DNA from 3 places in the Streptomyces sp. SP17BM10 genome. Region 1 is predicted to be linked to each of the others. Evidence: riboswitches for the same ligand, from Rfam matches in the RefSeq annotation. Region 1 holds a riboswitch; each other region holds the start of a gene.
What was found. Region 1 has a riboswitch for cobalamin ahead of PUR71_RS10275 (cobalamin biosynthesis protein). Riboswitches for the same ligand answer to the same signal wherever they lie in the genome.

Region 1 (7,618 bases):
GACGAGGGTCGGCACGCGCAGGTCGGCGCCCTCGGCGAGGCGGGAGAAGTCGGCCAGGTCGACCCCGGTGCGGCCCTCGGCGGCCAGCGCGCCGAGCTCGGCGACCGGCTCGGTGTAGCCGGCCCGGACCGCGCCGCGGCGGGCGGTGGCGGGCAGGTCGAGCACCGGCGAGTCCAGGACGATCCCGGCGATCGCCCCCGACCAGGCCGAGCGGGCCGCGGCCTGCAGGCACATCGTGGCGCCCACCGACCAGCCGTAGAGGATCACCCGGCCGGCGCCGCTGTCGAGGGCGAGCCGCACGGCCGACTCCACGTCGCGCCACTCGGTCTCGCCGAAGTGGCTGAGCCCGTCCGGCGAGGCGGGGGCGCCCTGGTCGCCGCGGTAGGTGACGGCGAGGGCGGGCAGCGCGAGGCGCTGGAGGACGGGCAGCACGGGGAGCGTCTGGGCGCGGTCGGCGCCGGGGCCGTGCACGAGGACCACCCAGGTGCCGCGCTTGCCGTCCAGGCGCCAGGCGGGCAGCGCGCCCAGCTCGCCGGCGGCGGCGGTCTCGGTGAAGGGGAGGCCGAGGGAGGTGGTCGGGTCGCCGAGGTGGACGCGCGGGGTGAAGCGGACCTCGGTGCCGGGGGTCAGGGTGCCCCGGTCGGCGCGGACCAGGCGGCGGGTGACGCCCTGTTCGTCGCTGTGCAGGACCTCGTCGACGACGGCGTGGCCGTCGCCGTCCCACTCCAGCGCCCAGCGGCCGGGGTGCAGGGCCGCCGGGGTGCGGTTGAAGGTGATCCGGCCGGCGGCGAGGTTCTGCACCAGGACGGGGCCGGACTCCAGCACGACGGTCTCCGGCCGCACGAGCCGCTCGGACGCACGCCGGCCGACGACCAGCACGGCGACCCCGGTGCCGACTGCGGCTGCCGCCACGACGGCTGCGGTTCCCCATCGCATATCGTTCCCCGCTCTGTGAGTCTGCTGGGGACAAGTTCACCGGCGGGTGGGGGCGGCGGCCAGTGGGATGGGCTGTACGGGGGACCGGAGAGCGGGTGCCGGACGGGTCAGACGGGGATCTCGGGGTGGGTCCCGGCCAGGAGTTCCCAGAAACGGGAGTGAGACGGCCGGTACGAACGGGCCCCCAGCCGCCGAACGCACGAAGCGCCGGGGTGGCCGCGCGCGGCCCGCTGGAGGATCCCACAGGATGTCATGCCCCTGCGGCCGCAGGGATCGGAGGTAGCGACGGCGGCGCGGACCGGCCACCGGCTGTGACCAACCCCTCCGCGACCTCGGTTGACTCCCGGTTCGGCCGCGTGATGGGATCCCAGGGCCAAACGGAGGCATGCAGAGGAAGCCGGTGCGAATCCGGCGCGGTCCCGCCACTGTCACCGGGGAGCACGCTCGAATTCGCCACGGCGGGTCAAGTGCCGCTGGAAGGCCCGAGGGTGCGTCCGACCCGGAAGCCAGGAGACTCTCGCCCCCGGTACGTCGACCCAGGGCGCGGACCCTGAGTGAGGACTCGCACGCGATGCAGGCTGCCCCGACCCGCCGAGCCCTCCCCTGTCCCCCTCCGTCGTGCGTCCGCTGACCCGCGCCGCCGCGTTCGCGCTCGGCGCCGTCGCGGGCTACCTGGCGGACGCCCGCTACGCCGATCCGCGCCGCGGTCACCCGGTGGCCGTCTTCGGCGGTGCCGCGACCCGCCTGGAGCGCCGGATGTGGCGCGACGACCGGGCCGCCGGCACCGCGTACACGGCGCTCTGCGTGGGCGCCGTCGCGGCCGGGGCGGTGGCCCTGGACCGGACGGTCGGCCGCCGACCGCTCGGGCGGGCCGCGCTGGCCGCCGCCGCGACCTGGACGGTACTCGGGGGCACGTCGCTGACCCGGGAGGCGCGCACGATCGGCCGGTCGCTGGCCGCGGGCGACCTGACCGCCGCCCGCGAACGGCTGCCGCACCTGTGCGGACGCGACCCGAGCGCGCTGGACGAGCAGCAGATCGCCCGCGCCGTCGTCGAGTCGGTGGCCGAGAACACCGCGGACGCCGTCGTGAACGCGCTGGCCTGGGGCGCCCTCGCCGGCACGCCCGGCCTGCTGGCCTTCCGCGCCGTCAACACGCTGGACGCGATGGTGGGCCACCGCTCGCCGCGCCACGCCCGGTTCGGCTGGGCCTCGGCCCGGCTGGACGACGCGGCGGGCTGGCCGGGCGCCCGGCTGACGGCGCTGCTGACGGTGGCCGCCGCGCCTCAGCCGCGGACGGCCTGGCGGGTGTGGCGGCGGGACGGTTCGGCGCACCCGAGCCCGAACGCGGGGCAGGCCGAGTCGGCGTTCGCGGGCGCCGTGGGCGTGCGGCTGGGCGGCACGCTGCGGTACGGCGAGCGCGTCGAGCACCGGCCGGTGCTGGGCGCGGAGCTGCGCCCGGTGACGGTGGACGACATCGAGCGGGCCTGCGCGCTGTCGCGGCGGGTGGGCGCGCTGGCGCTGGGTACGACGGTCGCGGGGCACATGCTGCTGCGATCGGTACTGAGGAGGGGAAGGGCATGAGCGAGCGCGGCGAGCTCATCATCGATAGGTGCGCATCGTGCGAAGCGCCTGCCGAGCGGAGCGAGGTGGGAGCATGAGCAACGCGCTGCTGGTCGCGGGGACGACCTCGGACGCGGGCAAGAGCGTCGTCACGGCGGGCATCTGCCGCTGGCTGGCCCGGCAGGGCGTCCGGGTGGCGCCCTTCAAGGCGCAGAACATGTCGTTGAACTCCTTCGTGACGGCCGACGGCGCCGAGATCGGCCGCGCCCAGGCGATGCAGGCCCAGGCCGCCCGGGTGGAGCCGGAGGCCGCGATGAACCCGGTGCTGCTCAAGCCCGGCGCGGACGGCCGCAGCCAGGTGGTGCTGCTCGGCCGGCCGGTCGCCGAGGTGGGCGCGCTGGACTACCGCGAGCGCAAGCCCGTCCTGCTGGAGCGCGCCCTAGAGTGCCTGGCGGATCTGCGCCGCCGGTACGAGGTGGTGGTGTGCGAGGGCGCGGGCTCGCCCGCCGAGATCAACCTGCGCGACCGGGACATCGCCAACATGGGCCTGGCGACGGCCGCCCGGCTGCCCGTCGTGGTGGTCGGCGACATCGACCGCGGCGGCGTGTTCGCCGCGATGTACGGGACGCTGGCGCTGCTGTCCGAGGAGGACCAGCGGCACGTGGCCGGCTGGTTCGTCAACAAGTTCCGCGGGGACGCCCGACTGCTGGCGCCCGGCCTGGAGATGCTGCACGGCCTGACCGGCCGTCCGGTGCTCGGCACGCTGCCGATGCTGCCGGGCCTGTGGCTGGACGCCGAGGACTCGCTGGACCTGTCGACGGTCGTCGACCGGGTCGACGGCCGCGGGCCGCTCGGCGCGGACGTGCTGCGGGTGGCCGTGGTGCGCTTCCCCCGGCTGTCGAACTTCACCGACCTGGACGCGCTGGCGCAGGAGCCCGGCGTGCTCGTCCGCTGGGCGACCCGGCCGGAGGAGCTCGCCGACGCCGACCTCGTCGTGCTGCCCGGCACCCGGGCCACCGTGGCCGACCTCGCCTGGCTGCGCGAGCGCGGGCTGGAGCCGGCGCTGAAGGCGCGGGCGGCGGCCGGGCGGCCGGTCCTCGGGGTGTGCGGCGGCTACCAGATGCTCGCGGGCTCGATCGTCGACGACGTCGAGTCCAGGGCCGGTGCCGTCGACGCGCTCGGGCTGCTGCCGACGCACGTGCGGTTCGGCGTGGAGAAGGTGCTCGCGCGGCCGGTCGGCGAGGCGTACGGGCAGCGGGTCGAGGGCTACGAGATCCACCACGGGGTGGTGACCGCGGAAGGCGGGGAGCCGTTCCTGGACGGCTGCCGGGTGGGCTCCGTCTGGGGCACGACCTGGCACGGCGCGCTGGAGAACGACGGGTTCCGCCGCGAGTTCCTGCGCGAGGTGGCCGCGCTGGCGGGCCGGGCGTTCGTCCCGGCACCGGACACCTCGTTCGCCGAGGCGCGCGAAGCCCGGCTGGACCGCCTGGGGGACCTGATCGAGGAGCACGCGGACACCGACGCGCTGTGGAAGCTGATCGAGGGCGGGGTGCCGGCGGCCGGATCGCTGCCGTTCCTGCCGCCCGGTGCGCCTGAGGAGGCTGGCAAGGCATGAGTGACGTCCGCTACCCGTTCACCGCGGTCGTCGGGATGGCCGACCTGCGGCTCGGACTGCTGCTGAACGCGGTCTCCCCGGCCGTGGGCGGCGTGCTGGTGCGCGGCGAGAAGGGCACCGCCAAGTCGACGATGGTCCGCGCGCTGGCCGGCCTGCTGCCGTCCATCGCCACCGTCGACGGCTGCCGCTTCGCCTGCGACCCGGCCGCGCCCGACCCGCAGTGCCCGGACGGGCCGCACGCCGGCGCCACGAGCGGTGAACGGCCTTCCCAGCTGGTCGAGTTGCCGGTCGGCGTGGCCGAGGACCGGATCGTCGGCTCGCTCGACCTGGAGCGCGCGCTCGCCGAGGGCGTCAAGGCGTACGAGCCCGGACTGCTCGCCAAGGCGCACCGCGGGGTGCTCTACATCGACGAGGTGAACCTGCTCCAGGACCACGTCGTCGACCTGCTGCTGGACGCCGCCGCGATGGGCCGCTCCTACGTCGAGCGCGAGGGCGTCTCGGTGCGGCACGCGGCCCGGTTCCTGCTGGTCGGCACGATGAACCCGGAGGAGGGCGAGCTGCGGCCGCAGCTGCTCGACCGCTTCGGCCTGACCGTGGAGATCGCCGCCACGCGCGACCCGGCCGAGCGCGCCGAGGTCGTCCGGCGGCGGCTCGCCTACGACGCGGATCCGGCCGGCTTCGCCGCACGGTTCGCCGACGAGGAGCGGGCACTCGCCGAACGGATCACCGCTGCAAGGGAGTTGCTGCCCAAGGTCGAGCTCACCGACGTCGCGCTCCGGCAGATCACCGCGGTGTGCGCCGCGTTCGAGGTGGACGGACTGCGCGCCGACATCGTCATGGCGCGGACGGCCGTCGCGCTGGCCGCGTGGGACGGGCGCACGGAGGTGCTGGAGGAGGACGTCCGCAAGGCCGCCCAGCTGGCGCTGCCGCACCGGCGCCGCCGCAACCCGTTCGACGCGCCGGGGCTGGACGAAGAGCAGCTGGACCGGACGCTGGAGGAGCACGCGCAGCCCGAGGACGCGCCGGAGGACGGGTCTCCTGGGCCCGACGGCGACGGACCGGGCCCCGACGACGACGGCGGCCCCGGCCCGGACGGCGGCGGCGGGGCGCCCGAGCCCGAGAGCGGTCCGCAGGCCCCGGAGGCCGCCGCCTCGGACGCCGCCGCCCCCGAGCCCGCCGAGCAGCAGCCCGTCCCGGCCCAACACCCCTCCCCCGCACGGGAGTCGGCGCCGGTCGCGGCCGGCGACCCGTACCGCACCCGGCTGTTCGCCGTGCGCGGCACCGGCCGCGGGGCCCAGGGCCGCCGCTCCCCCGCCGAGACCGACAGCGGGTACACCGTGCGCGCCCGGCGCCCCCAGGGCGCCCTCAGCCGGCTGCACCTGACCGCCACCCTCCAGGCCGCCGCGCCGCACCAGGTGGCGCGCGGGCGCTCCGGCGCCGCGCTCGTGCTGCGCAAGGACGACTTCCGCGAGCAGGTGCGCAAGGGCCGCGAGTCCAACCTGGTGCTGTTCGTCGTCGACGCCTCCGGCTCGATGGCCGCCCGGCAGCGGATGACGGCCGTCAAGGGCGCCGTGCTGTCGCTGCTGATGGACGCCTACCAGCGGCGCGACAAGATCGGCATGATCACCTTCCGCGGCGCGGGCGCCGAGCTGGCGCTCCCGCCCACCTCGTCGGTCGAGGTCGGCGCGGCCCGGCTGGAGTCGCTGCCCACCGGCGGGCGGACCCCACTGGCCGCCGGCCTGCTGCGCGCCCACGAGGTGCTGCGGATCGAGCGGCTGCGTGATCCGGCCCGCCGCCCGCTGGTCGTCGTCGTCACCGACGGACGGGCCACCGGCGGCCGCGACGCGCTCGCGCAGTCCCGCCGCGCGGCCGGGCTGTTCGCCGCGCAGGGCGTCGCGAGCGTCGTCCTGGACTGCGAGTCCGGCCCCGTCCGGCTCGGCCTCGCCCGCACCCTGGCCGGGCACCTCGGCGGCACCGCCGTCACCCTGGACGAGCTGCGCGCCGAGGGCGTCGCCTCGCTCGTCCGCGACAGTCGCGACGGTCGCGACAACCGTGCAACCACCATGCGAAAGGCGGCCTGAGCAGCCATGCCCAAGGGTGTTCCCGAGAGCGTTCCCGACGACGGCCTGACGACCCGCCAGCGCCGCACGCAGCCGATCACCGCCGTCCACACCGGCCCCGGCAAGGGCAAGTCGACGGCCGCGTTCGGCATGGCCTTGCGGGCCTGGAACCAGGGTTGGTCCGTCGGGGTGTTCCAGTTCGTGAAGTCCGCCAAGTGGAAGGTCGGCGAGGAGAACGCGCTGCGCGTCCTCGGCGCCTCCGGCGAGGGCGGCACCGTCGACTGGCACAAGATGGGCTCCGGCTGGTCGTGGATCCAGCGCTCCAGCGAGATGGAGCTGGACAGCGAGGCCGCCGCCAAGGAGGGCTGGGAGCAGGTCAAGCGCGACCTCGCGGCCGAGACCTACCGCTTCTACGTGCTCGACGAGTTCACCTACCCGATGCACTGGGGCTGGGTCGACCCGGAGGAGGTCGTGTCCGTGCTCAAGGACCGGCCGGGCAGCCAGCACGTCGTCATCACCGGCCGGTACGCCCCCGAGGCGCTCACCGGCTTCGCCGACCTCGTCACCGAGATGACCAAGGTCAAGCACCCCATGGACGCCGGCCGCAAGGGCCAGCGCGGCATCGAGTGGTGACTCCTTGAGCATCCCGCGCCTCGTCGTCGCCGCACCCTCCTCGGGCGCGGGCAAGACCACCGTCGCCACCGGCCTGATCGCCGCGCTCGCCGCGCGCGGGCTCGCGGTCTCCCCGCACAAGGTCGGACCGGACTACATCGACCCCGGCTACCACGCGCTCGCCGCCGGGCGGCCGGGCCGCAACCTGGACGCCTTCCTGTGCGGGCCGGAGCGGATCGCGCCGCTGTTCCTGCACGGCGCGGCCGGGGCCGACGTCGCCGTCGTCGAGGGCGTCATGGGGCTGTTCGACGGGGCGTCGGGGCGCGGGGAGCTCGCGTCCACCGCGCACGTCGGCAAGCTGCTGCGCGCGCCGGTGGTGCTCGTCGTGGACGGCAGCTCGCAGTCCCGCTCGGTGGCCGCGCTGGTGCACGGCTTCGCCTCCTGGGACCCGGAGGTGAGGCTCGCCGGGGTGATCCTCAACCGGGTCGCCTCCGACCGCCACGAGCAGTTGCTGCGCGAGGCCCTGGAGGAGGGCTCCGGCGTGCCCGTGCTGGGCGCGCTGCGCCGCTCCGCGGCCGTCGCGACGCCCTCGCGCCACCTCGGGCTGATCCCGGCCGTGGAGCGGTCGGCGGAGGCCCTGAAGGCCGTCGCGGACATGGGCGACCTCGTCGCCGCCTCGGTGGACCTCGACGCCGTCCTCGAACTCGCCCGGACGGCACCGGCCCTGGACGCCGAACCGTGGGACCCGGCGGCCGAGGTCGTGCCGGTCGCGGGCCGGCCCCGGATCGCCGTCGCGGGCGGCGCCGCGTTCTCCTTCTCGTACGCCGAGAACGCC
Region 2 (7,618 bases), on a different contig from region 1:
CGACGACGACCGGGTCAAGAAGATGGCCGCCCGCCTCGGCGTCCACCACTTCAGCCGCAAGGGCCGCCCCGAGTACAACCAGGCCGAGGGCGAGTTCCGGGCCAAGACCAAGTCCGGCAACCACAACTCCTGGCGCGCCGAGCACGAGCACGGCTACGACGTCGTGGCCCAGATGGACCCCGACCACGTCCCGCTGCCCTGCTTCCTGGAACGCACCCTCGGCTACTTCCGCGACCCCGACACCGCGTTCGTCGTCGCCCCGCAGGTCTACGGGAACATGTACGACAACTGGGTCGCCCACGGCGCCTCGGTGCAGCAGTACCTGTTCTCCGGCCTGGTCGAGCGCGGCGGCAACGGCATGGACGCGCCGCTGCTGATCGGCACCAACCACCTGTACCGGCCCACCGCGTGGCAGCAGATCGGCGGCTACCAGGACTCGATCATCGAGGACCACCTGACCAGCATGCGGATCCAGGCCACCGTCAACCCGGCCACCGACCGCCGCTGGAAGGGCGTCTACACACCCGACGTCCTCGCGGTCGGCGAGGGGCCGACCTCCTGGACCGACTACTTCAACCAGCAGAAGCGCTGGGCCTACGGCATCTGGGAGATCCTGCTCAAGAGCCGCCTGCGCTCGGGCCTCAAGCTGCGGCTGCGCCAGCGCGTGCTCTACGGGCTCGTCCAGTTCTACTACCCGAGCGTCGCGGTCAACACCGTCCTCGGCAGCCTCGCCACCTCCGTCTACCTGGCCCTCGGCGTCACCTCCATCCACCTCAACAGCGCCCACTGGATGGCCCTGTGGGGTGCCAGCATGGGCAGCTGGTTCGTGCTGTGGCTGTGGCTGCGCCGGTTCAACCTGGCCGCGCACGAGCGGCGCGAGATCGGCATGGCCGGCATGGGCCTGGCCCTGTTCGCCGGCCCGGTGTACGTGGCCGCGGCGCTGGCCGCACTGCTGCGCCGACCGCTCGCGTACGCCGTCACCGCCAAGGGCGACCTGCGCAGCGCCGAGTCGCTCTCGACGTTCCGGCTGCACCTACTGTGGGCGGCGGTCGCGGGCGGGCTGCTCGGGGCGAGCTTCACGCTGCACCACGACATCTGGATCCTGCGGTTCTGGGCGGTCGTCAGTCTGTTCACCGGGGTCGCCCCGCCGGTGATCTCCTTCGTGAGCGGCCGCCGCGAGGCCCGCGCCCAGCGCGCCGCCGAGGCCAGGGCCGCCGAAGCCGCCGGCGCCCTGGAGGCCGCCCCGGCCGTCGAGGTCCCGGAACCCGCCGCCGTCACCGCCGCGCCCGGGGCCGGGGAGGCGCCCGGCCCCCGGCCGGTGCCGACGCAGCGCCGCCGGTCCGCGCAGCCCGCAGGGGCCGACGCCGACGAGGAGTTCGAGGAACTGCTGGAGCCCGCACGGGCCGGCGGCCGGCGTGAGCAGGAGGACCGCTGATGCTGCGGATCACCGTCCCCCGGATCGCCGCCCTGGTCGCCCTGGCCCTGATGGTCGGCTACACCTTCGTGCTCGCGCCCCGGCTGTCACGGGGCCACGACCAGGACCCGTACGGCTTCGCCGGCGCCGCCCCGACCGCGATGCCGACCTGGCTCACCAGCGCCCTGGCCGCGCCCCCGACCGCCGCGCCCACGACGGCCACCCCCGGCGCGAGCGCCGTCCCGGCCCCCACACCCGCCCCGGCGCCGCAGTTCCCGCCGGCCGGCGAGGCGTTCACCGGCATCATGACCAAGACCGGCCCCTACGACCTCTCCCCGCTCGACGAGTTCACCTCCGCCGTCAAGCACCAGCCCAACGTCCTGGAGTTCTCGGTCGGCTGGTGGGACCGCAAGTTCGACCGCCGGATCTTCGACACCGTCGCCCAGCGCGGCATCATGCCGATGGTCGCCTGGGAGCCGTGGGACTACCGCAAGGAGGCGAAGGAGGACAAGCTCCGCGGCGAGCAGCCCGAGTACGCCCTCTCCAACATCATCGACGGCAAGTTCGACGACTACATCAGGACCTGGGCCGAGGGCGTCAAGGGCCTCGGCTACCCCGTCGCGCTGCGCTTCGCCCACGAGATGAACGGCTACTGGTACCCCTGGGCCGAGCAGGCCAACGGGAACAAGAAGGGCCAGTACGTCCAGGCCTGGAAGCACGTCCACGACCTCTTCAAGCAGGTCGGCGCGACCAAGGTCACCTGGGTGTGGAGCCCCAACGTCGACTACGAGAACGCCACCGGTCTCAACACGCTCTACCCCGGTGACGACTACGTCGACTGGATCGGCCTGTCCGGCTACTACGGCACCACCGGCGTCGAGAAGTACAAGTCCTTCGACCAGATCTTCCAGCCGACGATCAAGGAGCTGCGGGACTTCACCCAGAAGCCCGTCGTGATCACCGAGACCGGCGCCACCGACACCTCCGGGCTCAAGGCGCAGTGGATCAGCGAGATGTTCACGCAGCTGCCCCAGCACCCCGACATCATCGGCGTGATCTGGTACGAGGCGCGCAAGGAGGTGGACTGGCGGGTCGCCGCCTCCGACGCGGCCTCGCAGGCCTACGCCGCCGGGGTCTCCGCGCCCCGCTACAGCACGCCGTGGACCGTCCGCTCGGTGCCGGCCCTGACCACGGCGCCACCGCCGCCCGCGCCCTCCCCGACGCCCGACCCCTCCCCGTCGCCCTCGGCCTCCCCCTCGGCCACCAAGCCGAACCCGCCGGCCCGGAAGCCGACCAGCACCGCCACCCGGCCGCGGTCGAGCTCCACCCCCGCCGGGTGAGCGCGCCCCAGGCCCGGCCGACGGACCGCACGACCACGCAGCAGCAGGGAGGCGAGCACCCCATGACCAACCCCGCCATACCCGGCGCCGGACCCGCCGGCCGGCGCCCGTGGTGGGCGCTCGCGCCGGCCGCCGTCCTCGCGCTGGTCCTGTGCGCCCTGCTGCTCCCCCGGGACCAGAAGGACCCCGCCGGGCCGGTGAAGGCCGCCCCGGTGGTCACCCCGCTGCCCGCCGCGACCGCCGGCGAGCTGTGCTCCACCGCGCAGAACCGTTACCCCTCGCAGGCCGTGGACTCCGGCCGCTACCTGATCAACCCCAACGAGTGGAACGCCACCGGGGGCCTGTGCATCAGCAGCACCGACGGCGCCACCGGCTTCCGGGTCACCCGCAGCGGCGTCGGCCCGGCCAGCCTGACCGATCCGCTGCGCGGCCCCGGCGCGTACCCGCACATCAGCACCCAGCTCCAGCCGGGCACCGGGCCGCTGCCGATCCCCGTCAGCAACCTGCGCTACGCGACCAGCAGTTGGCACACCACCCAGGTCGACTCCGGCGTCTACAACGCCTCGTACGACATCTGGTACAGCAACAGCCGCACCAGCTGCTCGTTCACCGAGAGCGCCGAGCTGATGATCTGGCTGCGCGGCAACGGCAAGACCCCCTTCGGCGACGAGGCCGGCGAGCTCAAGGCCGGCGGCACCTCCTACCGCGTGTTCCAGGCGCCGAAGACGGGCAGCCACACACTGATCACCTACGAGATGGCCACCAGCACGGCCTCCGTCACCGACCTGGACCTGCGGGCCTTCACCCGCGACGCCGTCCAGCGCGGCTACGTCCCGGCCGGCTCCTACCTGTGCGCCGTCCAGGCCGGCTTCGAGATCTGGGACGGCGGCGCCGGGCTCAGCAGCGACTCGTTCTCCTTCCAGGCCGCCGCCGGGCAGCCCAGCGGCGCGATCACCTCGGCCCTGCCGGGCCTGTGCCTGGACAGCCGGGTCAGCGGCGACCCGGCGGCGGTCGGCGCGGGCACCTGCGACGGCTCCCCGGCCCAGACCTGGACGATGGCGGACGACGGCTCGATCGGCCAGTCCGGCCGCTGCGTCGAGGACCCCGCGATCGGCTTCCCCGTCCTCACGGCGTGCACCTCACGGCCCGACCAGCGCTGGCGGGTGACCCCGACGGGACAGCTCGCGAACCAGGACTCGGGGCGCTGCATCGAGAACCCGGCGAACCCGGCGGCCCCCGCGGGCGCCTCTGCGGGCGGTTCTCCGGGGACGGCGACGGGCGGCTCGGCCCAGGTGCGGATGCGCCCGTGCGACTCCCGCACCGGCCAGGAATGGCACCCCCCGGCCTGAGCAGTTTATCGCACGCCAGCTCGAACAACTGTGCCGCGCGACACTACATGTGGGGCTGCATCGGATTACCGACACTAGATGTATGCTCATCCCTGCTGTCGACGCAGGGGAACCCGGTGCGAGTCCGGGACTGCCCCGCAGCGGTGTGCGGGCGGCTCAACCGAGCCTCTCCCGCGAGTCCGAGTACCTGCCGACGGTGTGCAGAGGCCCTCCCGCAGAGGCCGGCAGCACCAGCACCACCTTCCGGGCCTCGCGGGCGGGCCGGGGCTGACACCGTCGCGCGACGCCGCCATGTGCGCCCGCGCGCGTGCGCCCCTGCCCCGAACGGTCCGGTACTCCGATCACCGCCGCCGATCGCCGCCAGGAGAGAGCGCCTTGACCATCGCTGCCTCAGTTACCCTGCCCGCCCAGGGCACCGGCTCCGCCCCCGCCGACCCCACGGTCTCCGACCCCGGCGGCGCGCTCCTGCGACTCCTCACCGACCGCAGCGCCGATCTCCCCCAGGTGGACCCCGGTCACGTCGCCGCCGCCGCGCTGCGCGGGCGCCACGCCGGCTCGGACTTCGCCGAGCTGCGCGGGCTGGCCGTGGACGCCGCCGCGTCGATGATCGCCGAGGACCCCCAGTACTCGAAGCTGGCCGCCCGCCTGCTCGCGCTGGAGATCGTCGACGAGGCCAGCAGCCAGGGCGCCGTCTCCTTCGCCGCCTCCGTCGCCGTCGGCCACGCCGAGGGCCTCATCGGCGACACCACCGCCGCCTTCGTCACCAAGCACGCCGCCGCCCTCGACGAGCTGATCGACCCCCAGGGCGACGACCGCTTCGAGTACTTCGGCCTGCGCACCGTGCAGTCCCGCTACCTGCTGCGCCACCCGATCACCCGCAAGGTCGTCGAGACCCCGCAGCACTTCCTGCTCCGCGTCGCCTGCGGCCTGGCGGTCGGCGACAGCGAGCAGTCGGTGCGCGAGGTCGCCGAGCTGTACGGCCTGATGAGCCGCCTGGAGTACCTGACCTCCTCGCCGACGCTCTTCAACTCCGGCACCCGCCACCCGCAGATGTCGAGCTGCTACCTGCTCGACTCCCCGCTGGACAACCTCGACTCGATCTACAACCGCTACGCGCAGATCGCCCGGCTGTCCAAGCACGCCGGCGGCATCGGCCTGTCCTACTCGCGCATCCGCTCGCGCGGCAGCCTGATCCGCGGCACCAACGGCAAGTCCAACGGCATCGTCCCGTTCCTGCGCACCCTCGACTCCTCGGTCGCCGCGGTCAACCAGGGCGGCCGCCGCAAGGGCGCGGCCTGCGTCTACCTGGAGACCTGGCACGCGGACATCGAGGAGTTCCTGGAGCTGCGCGACAACACCGGTGAGGAGGCGCGCCGCACCCACAACCTGAACCTGGCGCACTGGATCCCGGACGAGTTCATGCGCCGTGTGAACGCCGACGCCGACTGGTCGCTGTTCTCCCCCGCCGACGTGCCCGAGCTCGTCGACCTGTGGGGCGAGGAGTTCGACGAGGCCTACCGCAAGGCCGAGCAGGCTGGCAAGGCCGTGCGCACCATCCCCGCGCAGACCCTCTACGCCCGCATGATGCGCACCCTCGCGCAGACCGGCAACGGCTGGATGACCTTCAAGGACGCCTCCAACCGCGCCGCCAACCAGACCGCGCTGCCGGGCCGCACGGTGCACTCCTCCAACCTGTGCACCGAGATCCTGGAGGTCACGGACGACTCCGAGACCGCCGTCTGCAACCTCGGCTCGGTCAACCTCGGCGCCCACGTGGCCCCGGGCGCCTCGGCCGACGACCTGCTCGCCGCGATGGACTGGGAGCGGCTGGACGCCACCGTGCGCACCGCCGTCACCTTCCTCGACCGCGTGGTGGACATCAACTTCTACCCGACCCCCGAGGCCGGTGCCTCCAACTCCCGCTGGCGCCCGGTCGGCCTCGGCGTGATGGGCCTGCAGGACGTCTTCTTCCAGCTGCGGATCGACTTCGACTCCGCCGAGGCCGCCCGCCTGTCCACGCTCATCGCCGAGCGCATCATGCTCACCGCCTACGAGCGCTCCGCCGACCTGGCCGAGCGGCTGGGCCGCCACGAGGCCTACGGCGAGACCCGCGCCGCCCGCGGCGAGCTGCACATCGACCACTTCCCGAGCGCCACCCCGCAGTGGGCCGCCCGCTGGGAGGCGCTGCGCTCCCGCATCGCCGTCACCGGCCTGCGCAACTCGCTGCTGCTCGCCATCGCCCCGACCGCGACGATCGCCTCGATCGCCGGCGTGTACGAGTGCATCGAGCCGCAGGTCTCCAACCTGTTCAAGCGCGAGACCCTCTCCGGCGAGTTCCTCCAGGTCAACCCCTACCTGGTGCGCGAGCTCAAGGAGCTCGGCGTCTGGGACGAGCAGACCCGCGACGCCCTGCGCGACGCCAACGGCTCGGTCCAGGACTTCAACTGGCTGCCCACCGAGGTCCGTTCGCTCTACCGCACGGCCTGGGAGCTGCCCCAGCGCGCGCTGATCGACCTGGCCGCGGCCCGCATGCCGTACATCGACCAGAGCCAGTCGCTCAACCTGTTCATGGCCGCGCCGACCATCGGCAAGCTGAGCTCGATGTACGCGTACGCGTGGAAGGTCGGTCTGAAGACCACCTACTACCTGCGCTCGCGCCCGGCGACCCGCATCGCCCAGGCCGCGCCGGGCGCCGCCCGCACCGCCGTTGCCACGCCGATCCCCGTCGCCACTCTTACCCCGGAGCAGGAAGCCGCCCTCGCGTGCTCCCTGGAGAACCCCGAGTCCTGCGAGGCCTGCCAGTAATGCCCCAGTCCGAAGACCGCAAGATGCTGCTCGACCCCGGCTTCGAGCTGACGCTGCGCCCGATGCGCTACCCGTCGTTCTACGACCGGTACCGGGACGCGATCAAGAACACCTGGACGGTGGAGGAGGTGGACCTGCACTCCGACGTCGCCGACCTGGCCAAGCTCAGCGAGGGCGAGCGCCACCTGATCGGCCGCCTGGTCGCCTTCTTCGCGACCGGCGACTCGATCGTCGCGAACAACGTGGTGCTGAGCCTCTACAAGCACATCAACTCCCCGGAGGCGCGCCTGTACCTGTCGCGCCAGCTGTTCGAGGAGGCCGTGCACGTCCAGTTCTACCTGACGCTGCTCGACACCTACCTGCCCGACCCCGAGGACCGCAACGCGGCCTTCGCCGCGGTGGAGAACATCCCCTCCATCCACCAGAAGGCCCAGTTCTGCTTCAAGTACATGAACGCGGTCGACCACATCGACTCGCTGCAGACGAAGGAGGACCGCCGCGCCTTCCTCCTGAACCTGATCTGCTTCGCGGCCTGCGTCGAGGGCCTGTTCTTCTACGGCGCCTTCGCGTACGTGTACTGGTTCCGCTCGCGCGGCCTCCTGCACGGCCTCGCGACCGGCACCAACTGGGTGTTCCGCGACGAGTCCATGCACATGGACTTCGCGATGTCGGTCGTCGACACCGTCCGCGAGGAGGAACCCGACCTCTTC
Region 3 (7,618 bases), on a different contig from region 1:
CACCCGGGTGAAACGCGCGACGGCCGCCGGACCCTCGTGCGGGTCCGGCGGCCGTTCGGGGGCGGAGCCCCTCCGTGCCTAGCGGCGGATGCTCGGCTTCAGCTCCAGGAAGCGGGCGAGCAGACCGTTGACGAAGGACGGGGAGTCGTCCGTGGAGAACTCCTTGGCGATCTCGACGGCCTCGTCCAGGACGACGGCGTCCGGGACGCCGTCCTCCCAGATCAGCTCGTAGGCGCCGAGCCGCAGGACGTTGCGGTCCACGATCGGCATCCGGTCGAGCGTCCAGCCCACCGCGTACTGGGAGATCAGGTCGTCGATCCGGCGGGCGTGCCGGACGTAGCCCTCGATGAGCTCCATCGTGTACTCGGCGACCTGGGGGGTGCCCTCGTCGGGCTTGGGCTCGCGGGCGCGGGCCACCCAGTCGGCGAGGACCTGCTGCGGGTCGACCCCGCGGTGGTCGGCCTCGAAGAGGATCTGGAAGGCCCGGGTGCGGGCCTTGGTGCGTGCGGCCGACACGGACTTACTTCACCCGGCCGAGGTAGCTGCCGTCGCGGGTGTCGACCTTGACCTTCTCGCCGGTGACGACGAAGAGCGGCACCTGGATCTCGGCACCGGTCTCCAGGGTGGCCGGCTTGGTGCCACCGGTGGAGCGGTCGCCCTGGACGCCCGGCTCGGTGTGCGAGATGACCAGCTCGACGGCGGCCGGCAGCTCGATGTACAGGACGGCGCCGTCGTTGGTGGCGACCAGGGCCTCGAAGCCCTCCAGCAGGTACTTGGCGGCGTCGCCGACGACGGCCGGCTCGACGGTCAGCTGGTCGTAGGTGTCCATGTCCATGAACACGAAGTTCTCGCCGTCCTTGTACGAGAACTGCATGCCGCGCTTGTCGACGTTGGCGGTCTCGACCTTGGTGCCGGCGTTGAAGGTCTTGTCGACGACCTTGCCCGTCAGGACCTCCTTGAGCTTCGTCCGCACGAAGGCCGGGCCCTTGCCGGGCTTGACGTGCTGGAACTCGACGACGGACCAGAGCTTGCCGCCCTCCAGCTTGAGGACCATGCCGTTCTTGAGATCGTTCGTGGAAGCCACGGGCGCACTTACTCCTGGATATAGCTGTCAAGGAACCAAGGGTCGCGTCCTGCCGCCGGCGGCCCGGGGCCGCCGTCACAGGGCGAGGAGCTCCTTGGTGGTGATGGTGAGCAGCTCGGGCCCGCCCTCTTCGAGGGGGCGCACGACGAGCGTGTCCTCGATCCGGACCCCGCCCTTGCCCGGGATGTGTACCCCCGGACCGACGGTGACCGGTACGCGGCTGTCCAGTTTACCCATGTCCGCCGGGCCCAGGCGCGGCGCCTCCCGCATCTCCAGCCCGATGCCGTGGCCCACCGGGTGCGGGGAGGCCTCGGCGTGGCCGGCCGCGTCCAGGATCTGCCGCGCGGCCCGGTCGGGTACGCACTGCTCCACGCCCGGTCCGAGCGCCTCCCGCCCGGCCCGCTGCGCCCGGAACACCAGCCGGTGCAGCTCCACCTGCCAGGGCGCGGGGGCGGCGCCGATCACGAAGGTCCGGGCGGTCGACACGCCGTACCCGCGGTACTGCGCGCCGAGCACCACGGTCAGGAAGTCGCCCTCCTCGACCCGGCGGTCGGTCGGCTGGTGGGCGGGCTGGCCGGAGTGGCCGCCGGTGCCGACCGAGACCGGGAAGGCCGCCCGGTCGGCCCCGTGGTCGATCATCCGGCGCTCCAGCTCCATCGCCAGGTGCCGCTCGGTGCGGCCGACCAGGATCGACTCCAGCAGCTCGCCGAGCGCCTGGTCGGCGATCTCGGCGGCGATCCGCAGGTCGGCGATCTCGTGCTCGTCCTTGATCACCCGCAGCCGTTCGACGACCTGCCCCAGCTCGGCCAGCCGGACCCCCTCGGCCAGGCTCGCGACCGCGCGGTGGCGCAGGACGGTGAGGTCGTGCTCCTCGACCGCCATGGCCTGCACCCGCAGCCGGGAGGCCTCGGCCGCGGCGGCCAGTGCGGTGTCCGCCCCGGCCGGCACCGGCAGCTGGGTGACGTCGGCGGCGATCAGGTGCTCCCCGGTGTCGTCCGGCGGCAGGTCGTCCGGCAGCGTCAGCAGCGCCCGGTCCCTGGTCAGCAGCAGGGTCGCGCCGCAGGGGGCGCAGCCGGTCAGGTACCGCACGTTGGCCGGCCGGGTGATCAGCGCCGCATCGGCCCCGGCCGCACTGCAGTGCTCCCGCAGCCGCTCCCGCCGACCCGCGTACGCATCAGACATGCGTCGAGCCTACGAACCCCGCCCCCGATCCGCCTGCCGAGCACCCTCCCCGGGGGCGCGGCCGCGGTCTTCCGCGCCCCCGTCCGGCGCCGTCACCCCCCTTCCGGACCGATGAGCCCCCTCCGGTAGGCGGGCACGAGGTTCTGCGGGACGAGCAGTTCCCGCCCGTTCACCGTGATCGGGACGAGCTTCGGCGCACTCGCCTTCCACTGGGCCCGGCGGTGCCGCGTGTTGCTACGGGACGTCTTGCGCTTGGGCACGGCCATCGGGGTCTCCTATCGGGTGGCGTACGGGATCAGGGCCATCTCACGGGCGTTCTTGATCGCCCGGCCCGTCGCCTGCTGCTGGACGGTCAGCCGGGTGATGCGCCGGCTGCGGATCCTGCCGCGGTCAAAGATGAACGTCCGCAGCAGATCGGTGTCCTTGTGGGTCGACGTACTCGATACCCGCCGTCACCAGAGGGTTGGGCTTGGCCTTCGGCGAGTTGAGTCGTTCACGCACAGTGATGATCCTCCGGTTCTCAGGCAACGGGGTCGAGCAGGCCGTGGAAGGCATCGGGCAGGGCCTTCCGGCCGGACTCCGGGAATGGGCGGGACGGAGGTCACGTTACACCAGATGAAAATGACATCCGTTTCGGTGTACGGTCCCAATCCGGCCCCGAACCCCCCGCACCACCGACCTCCGGGAGGACCCCATGGCCCGCAGCGAACTGCGCCCCGTCATCAAGCTCCGCTCCACCGCCGGCACCGGCTACACGTACGTGACCCGCAAGAACCGCCGGAACGACCCGGACCGGATGGTGCTGCGCAAGTTCGACCCGGTCGCGCGCGAGCACGTCGACTTCCGCGAAGAGCGCTGAACCCCCGCCGAGGAGGCACCCCCGTGAAGCCCGGAATCCACCCCGCCTACCGGCCCGTCGTCTTCCGCGACTGAGCCGGCTGCCGGAGGCTCGCCCGAGAACGCGCGAAGGCGCCTCCCCAGGCCGGGGAGGCGCCTTCGCGGCGGGCGTGCTCAGGAGCGCTCGGCGCCCCAGCGCTTCTCGACCCCGGCCAGCTTCCAGTACGCGATCGCCGCGGCCCAGACCACGACGAACAGCCCGGCGATCGCGTAGCCGACGTTGTCGAGCGAGACGTCCGAGATCCAGCCGGTGACCGGGTCGGTCAGGCCCAGCTTCTCGTGCAGCACGCCGACCAGCTCGATCGTGCCGATGACGAACGCCACCGCGATCGACAGCCCGGTGATCGTCAGGTTGTAGTACACCTTGCGCACCGGATTGGAGAACGCCCACTGGTACGCGAAGTTCATGAACGTCCCGTCCAGCGTGTCGAACAGACTCATCCCCGCCGCGAACAGCAGCGGCAGGCAGGCGATCGCGTACCAGGGCAGCCCGGCCGCCGCGCCCGAGCCGGCCATCACCATCAGGGTCACCTCGGTCGCGGTGTCGAAGCCGAGGCCGAGCACCATGCCCACCGGGAACATCTGGCCGGGCCGGGTGATCGACTTGGTCGCCCGGTTCAGCAACCGCGCCATGAAGCCGCGCGAGTTCAGGTGCTGCTCGAGCTCCGCCTCGTCGTACTGCCCGGCGCGCATCGCCCGGAACACCTTCAGGATGCCGAGCAGCGCCGCCAGGTTGAGCGCGCCGATCAGGTAGAGGAACACGCCGGAGGTGGTGGTGCCGATCATGCCGAGCCACTTGTGAGTGGTCGACTCGTCGTCCATCAGCGTGTTCGCCAGCTGCGCGCCGCCCGCGACCAGGGCGGCCATGACGACCACCATCGACGAGTGCCCGAGGGCGAACCAGAAGCCCACCGAGACCGGCCGCTTGCCGTCCGCCATCAGCTTGCGGGTGGTGTTGTCGATCACCGCGATGTGGTCGGCGTCGAACGCGTGCCGCATGCCCAGCGTGTACGCCGTGATGCCGAGGCCCACCCCGAAGACCTGGGTACCGACGGCGTAGTTGTGGGGCGCCACGAGGAAGACGAGGGTCCCGAACGCCACCACGTGCATGGCCAGGATCACCCCCATCAGCCCGGCGGTGCGGACGGTGTCCTCTCTCCTCCACCGGAAGGTGGGCAGCACGGCGGGCGCGGCCTCGGGGGCGGCGGTTTCGGGCAGGGTCATCTTCGGATCACGCTCCAGCACCTCGTGGAAAGACGTTCGTGAGATGCCGTGGCCGGTCTCCTGGCTGACGGGGCTCCCGTACCCGCCTTCCCAGGCGCGCGAAGCGCCCAGTGGCGTCTGGGTACGGGCGGACTCCCCCGATCACAGTGGCGAGGGCCGCTCCGGACTGGGACCCCTGAGGGTCCGTCACCGGTCTTCCCGAGCACCACGGCGGGGAACACCGTAGGGGTCCCGGCCCGACCCTTGCAAGGCTGCGCACCTACGCAGGTGTCCAGGATCACAGGTCGTGAGCTGCCAGAATGTCCGCATGCATCTCGTACCGGCCGACCGCGCGGGCCACCGCACCATCGACGGACACCGGGTCTGCGAGGCCATCGCCGCGATCGGCGACGCCGCGCACGTCCGCTCGTGGTCCGAGCGGTTCTCCCTGCTCGCCGACCCCGGCCGGCTCGCGATCCTGCTCGCCCTGCACCGCGCCGGACCGCTCGCCGTCACCGACCTCGCCGTCGCCACCGGCATGCGCGACCCGGCCGTCTCGCAGGCCCTGCGGCTGCTGCGGACGGCCGGCGTGGTCACCGGGGACAAGGAAGGACGCGTCGTGCGCTACCGGCTCGTCGACGAGAGCATGCGCCCCCTCCTCGACGAGTGCGCCGCCGCCGACCACGAGGAGCCCACCGCCGCGGCGGGCTGAGCGGCACCTTCGAATCACCCCGGAGGACGGACCCGGTGAGTACGATCATGGCGTGCCGACCCACCCCCACGCCTGGCCCGCCGACCGCTGGAACACCCGGCCGGTCAGGGCGCGCGTACTGGCGGTCGCCCGCACCCTCACCTCCGCCACCCGGGTCCTCGACGTCCTCACCCTCCTGAACCGCGACGGCATCGAGCGCTACGCCACCGTCAACCCCGGCTCCGCGTTCGCCGACGGCCTCGACGACTACCTGCGCGGCCTCCCCGGCATCACCCTGCTGGACTGGGAGGACGCCGTCCGGCGCCGCTTCGACCTGGCCGTCGCCTGCGCCGTCCACTCCTCGATGCACCGCCTCGACGCCCCGCTCGTCGTCCTCCCGCACGGCGCCGGCTACAACCGCCTGGTGACCGAGTCCACCGGCGACACCGTCAGCGCAGCCGGCCTGTCCCGCAACGAACTCACCCACCACGGCCGGGTCTTCGTCGACGTCCTCGGCCTCTCCCACCCCGAACAGCTCGACCGGCTGCGGGTCTCCTGCCCCGAGGCGCTGGACGTCGCCCAGGTCGTCGGCGACCCGTGCTTCGACCGCATGCTCCGCAGCCGGCGCCTGCGCGACGCCTACCGGGCCGCCCTCGGCGCCGTCGACGGCCGACGGCTCGTCGTCGTCAACTCCACCTGGAGCGGGCACTCGTTATTCGGCCGCCGCCCCGACCTGCCCCGACGCCTCCTGCGCCGCCTCCCCGCCGACGAGTACGCGGTCGCCGTCGTCCTCCACCCCAACATCTGGAACCGGCACGACCCCGAGACCCTGCTCGACGACGCGCGGCGGATGGGCCTGCGCCTCGTCCCGCCCCACCAGGGCTGGCAGGCCGCCCTCGTCGCCGCCGACTGCCTGATCGGCGACCACGGCTCGGTGTCCGTCTACGGCGCCGCCCTGGAACGCCCCACCCTGCTCGTCGCCACCGGCGCCGCCGAACTCGACCCGCGTTCCCCCAGCCACGCCTTCGGCCAGGCCGCCGCCGCGCTCGACCCCGACGGCGACCTCGCCGCCCAGGTCGAACAGGCCCTGCAGAAGCAGGACCCGACCGCCCTGCGCCCGATCACCGACCTCTCCCTCGCCCACCGCGGCCGCTCCGCCGAGGTGCTCCGCCCGCTGCTCTACTCCTTCCTGGACGGGCTGGACGAGCCGGACGACGAACCGCTCCTGCCGCCCTACCCCAAGCCCGTCCCCCGCCCCGGCACCCCCGAGGGCCCCACCGCCTACGACGTCGAGGCCGCCGGTGAGGGCACCGAGGTCAGCCTGCGGCGCTACCCCGTCGACCCCGGCGACCACACCCCGCGCGGCTTCCACGCCCTCACCGACGAACACCCCGGCGACGCCCTGCGCTACACCGCCGAGGTCCTCGCCCGGACCGAGCCGCGCGCCGAACTCCCCGCCGGACGCTGGCTGGCCGACACCGCCGCCGGACTCCCCGGCCTCGCCGTCGCGGTGGCCGCCCTCGGCCCGGCCCGCCACCTCGTCCGGCTGCGCACCGGCCTCCTGCTGGAAGCCCGCGCCGAACCGGCCTGGGGCGACACCGACCCCCGCCTCGACCCGCTGCTCCTCGGCTCCGCCGTGGCCCACTGGCTGGCCGCCGGCGGCGCCCCGGACGGCCTGCCCGCACACGGACTGACCATCCGCACCGGCGAACACCGCACCCGGGTCACCTTCACGACCGGGCCCTAACGCCCTTGGAGGTCCCGCAGCCGTTCCCGGCTGCGCTCCGCGAGCGCCTCGTCCCCCTGTTCCTGCGCCAACTCGACCAGCAGCGTGTGCGCCTGCGCCTCCTTGGCGAACTGGCTCAGCGCCTCCGCCCGACGCGCGCAGTCGGCGGCGTCCGCGACCGCGAGGTCCAGCCGCCCCAGCGCACGGTGGGCGCGGGCGCGCACCAGCGGCAGCTTCATCAGCATGTCGGTGTCCCCGGTTTCGACGGCCCTCGCACGGGCCCCGTCGAGGACGGTCAGCGCCTCCTGCGCCCGGCCGTCGGCGATCAGCGCCTGCGCGACGTTGTAGCCCTGGACGATCTCGCCGTGTGCGTCGCCCCGGTTCGCCTCCAGGGCCAGGGCGAACCGCTCCGCCGCCCGTGCCGGGCGCCCGTCGGCCAGGCACAGCAAGCCGTCCGTCTCGTACAGCACGCCCGCCAGCCGCCGGTCGGTCACCAGCGGCACCTGCTCCGCGGCGAGCGCCAACTGCTCGGCCGCGAGCGGGAACTCCCGCCGCTCGTAGTGGGCGCGGGCGAGTTGGTTGCGCATCCGGACGACGGCGTCCGGCTGGTTGTCCCACTGCGCCGACTCGACGCCGAGCCGGTGGGTGGCGATCAGGTCCTCGTAGTCCTTGCGGCCGTGGTAGAGCGGCCACAGCGACTCGCAGAGCCGCCACACCTCGCCGTGCCACCCCTGCCCGGCCGCCGCCTCCACCACCGCGCGCAGGTCGGCCCGTTCGGCCTGGAACCACTCCAGGGCCGCCGCGTACGATCCGAAGCCCGGCAGGTCGTCGCCGC

Region 2: another riboswitch for cobalamin. It lies ahead of PUR71_RS18160 (ribonucleoside-diphosphate reductase subunit alpha); the one in region 1 lies ahead of PUR71_RS10275 (cobalamin biosynthesis protein).
Region 3: another riboswitch for cobalamin. It lies ahead of PUR71_RS30630 (HoxN/HupN/NixA family nickel/cobalt transporter); the one in region 1 lies ahead of PUR71_RS10275 (cobalamin biosynthesis protein).

The regions. Positions count from the first base shown of each region.
Region 1 covers NZ_JAQYXB010000516.1:15,816-23,433, reverse strand. The annotation lists gene PUR71_RS10280 (alpha/beta hydrolase family protein) at 1-912, opposite strand, end outside; cobalamin riboswitch at 1,327-1,453, shown strand; gene PUR71_RS10275 (cobalamin biosynthesis protein) at 1,555-2,517, shown strand; gene PUR71_RS10270 (cobyric acid synthase) at 2,591-4,111, shown strand; gene PUR71_RS10265 (putative cobaltochelatase) at 4,108-6,192, shown strand; gene cobO (cob(I)yrinic acid a,c-diamide adenosyltransferase) at 6,199-6,804, shown strand; gene PUR71_RS10255 (cobyrinate a,c-diamide synthase) at 6,809-7,618, shown strand, end outside.
Region 2 covers NZ_JAQYXB010000577.1:260,288-267,905, forward strand. The annotation lists gene PUR71_RS18145 (glycosyltransferase family 2 protein) at 1-1,435, shown strand, start outside; gene PUR71_RS18150 (glycoside hydrolase family 26 protein) at 1,435-2,754, shown strand; gene PUR71_RS18155 (GH12 family glycosyl hydrolase domain-containing protein) at 2,817-4,103, shown strand; cobalamin riboswitch at 4,182-4,312, shown strand; gene PUR71_RS18160 (ribonucleoside-diphosphate reductase subunit alpha) at 4,479-6,908, shown strand; gene PUR71_RS18165 (ribonucleotide-diphosphate reductase subunit beta) at 6,908-7,618, shown strand, end outside.
Region 3 covers NZ_JAQYXB010000656.1:5,290-12,907, reverse strand. The annotation lists gene nusB (transcription antitermination factor NusB) at 79-516, opposite strand; gene efp (elongation factor P) at 521-1,084, opposite strand; gene PUR71_RS30650 (M24 family metallopeptidase) at 1,160-2,266, opposite strand; gene rpmF (50S ribosomal protein L32) at 2,359-2,532, opposite strand; partial or broken gene rpsR (30S ribosomal protein S18) at 2,542-2,794, opposite strand; gene rpmG (50S ribosomal protein L33) at 2,961-3,125, shown strand; gene PUR71_RS30630 (HoxN/HupN/NixA family nickel/cobalt transporter) at 3,278-4,387, opposite strand; cobalamin riboswitch at 4,421-4,612, opposite strand; gene PUR71_RS30625 (ArsR/SmtB family transcription factor) at 4,695-5,078, shown strand; gene PUR71_RS30620 (hypothetical protein) at 5,131-6,804, shown strand; gene PUR71_RS30615 (AAA family ATPase) at 6,801-7,618, opposite strand, start outside.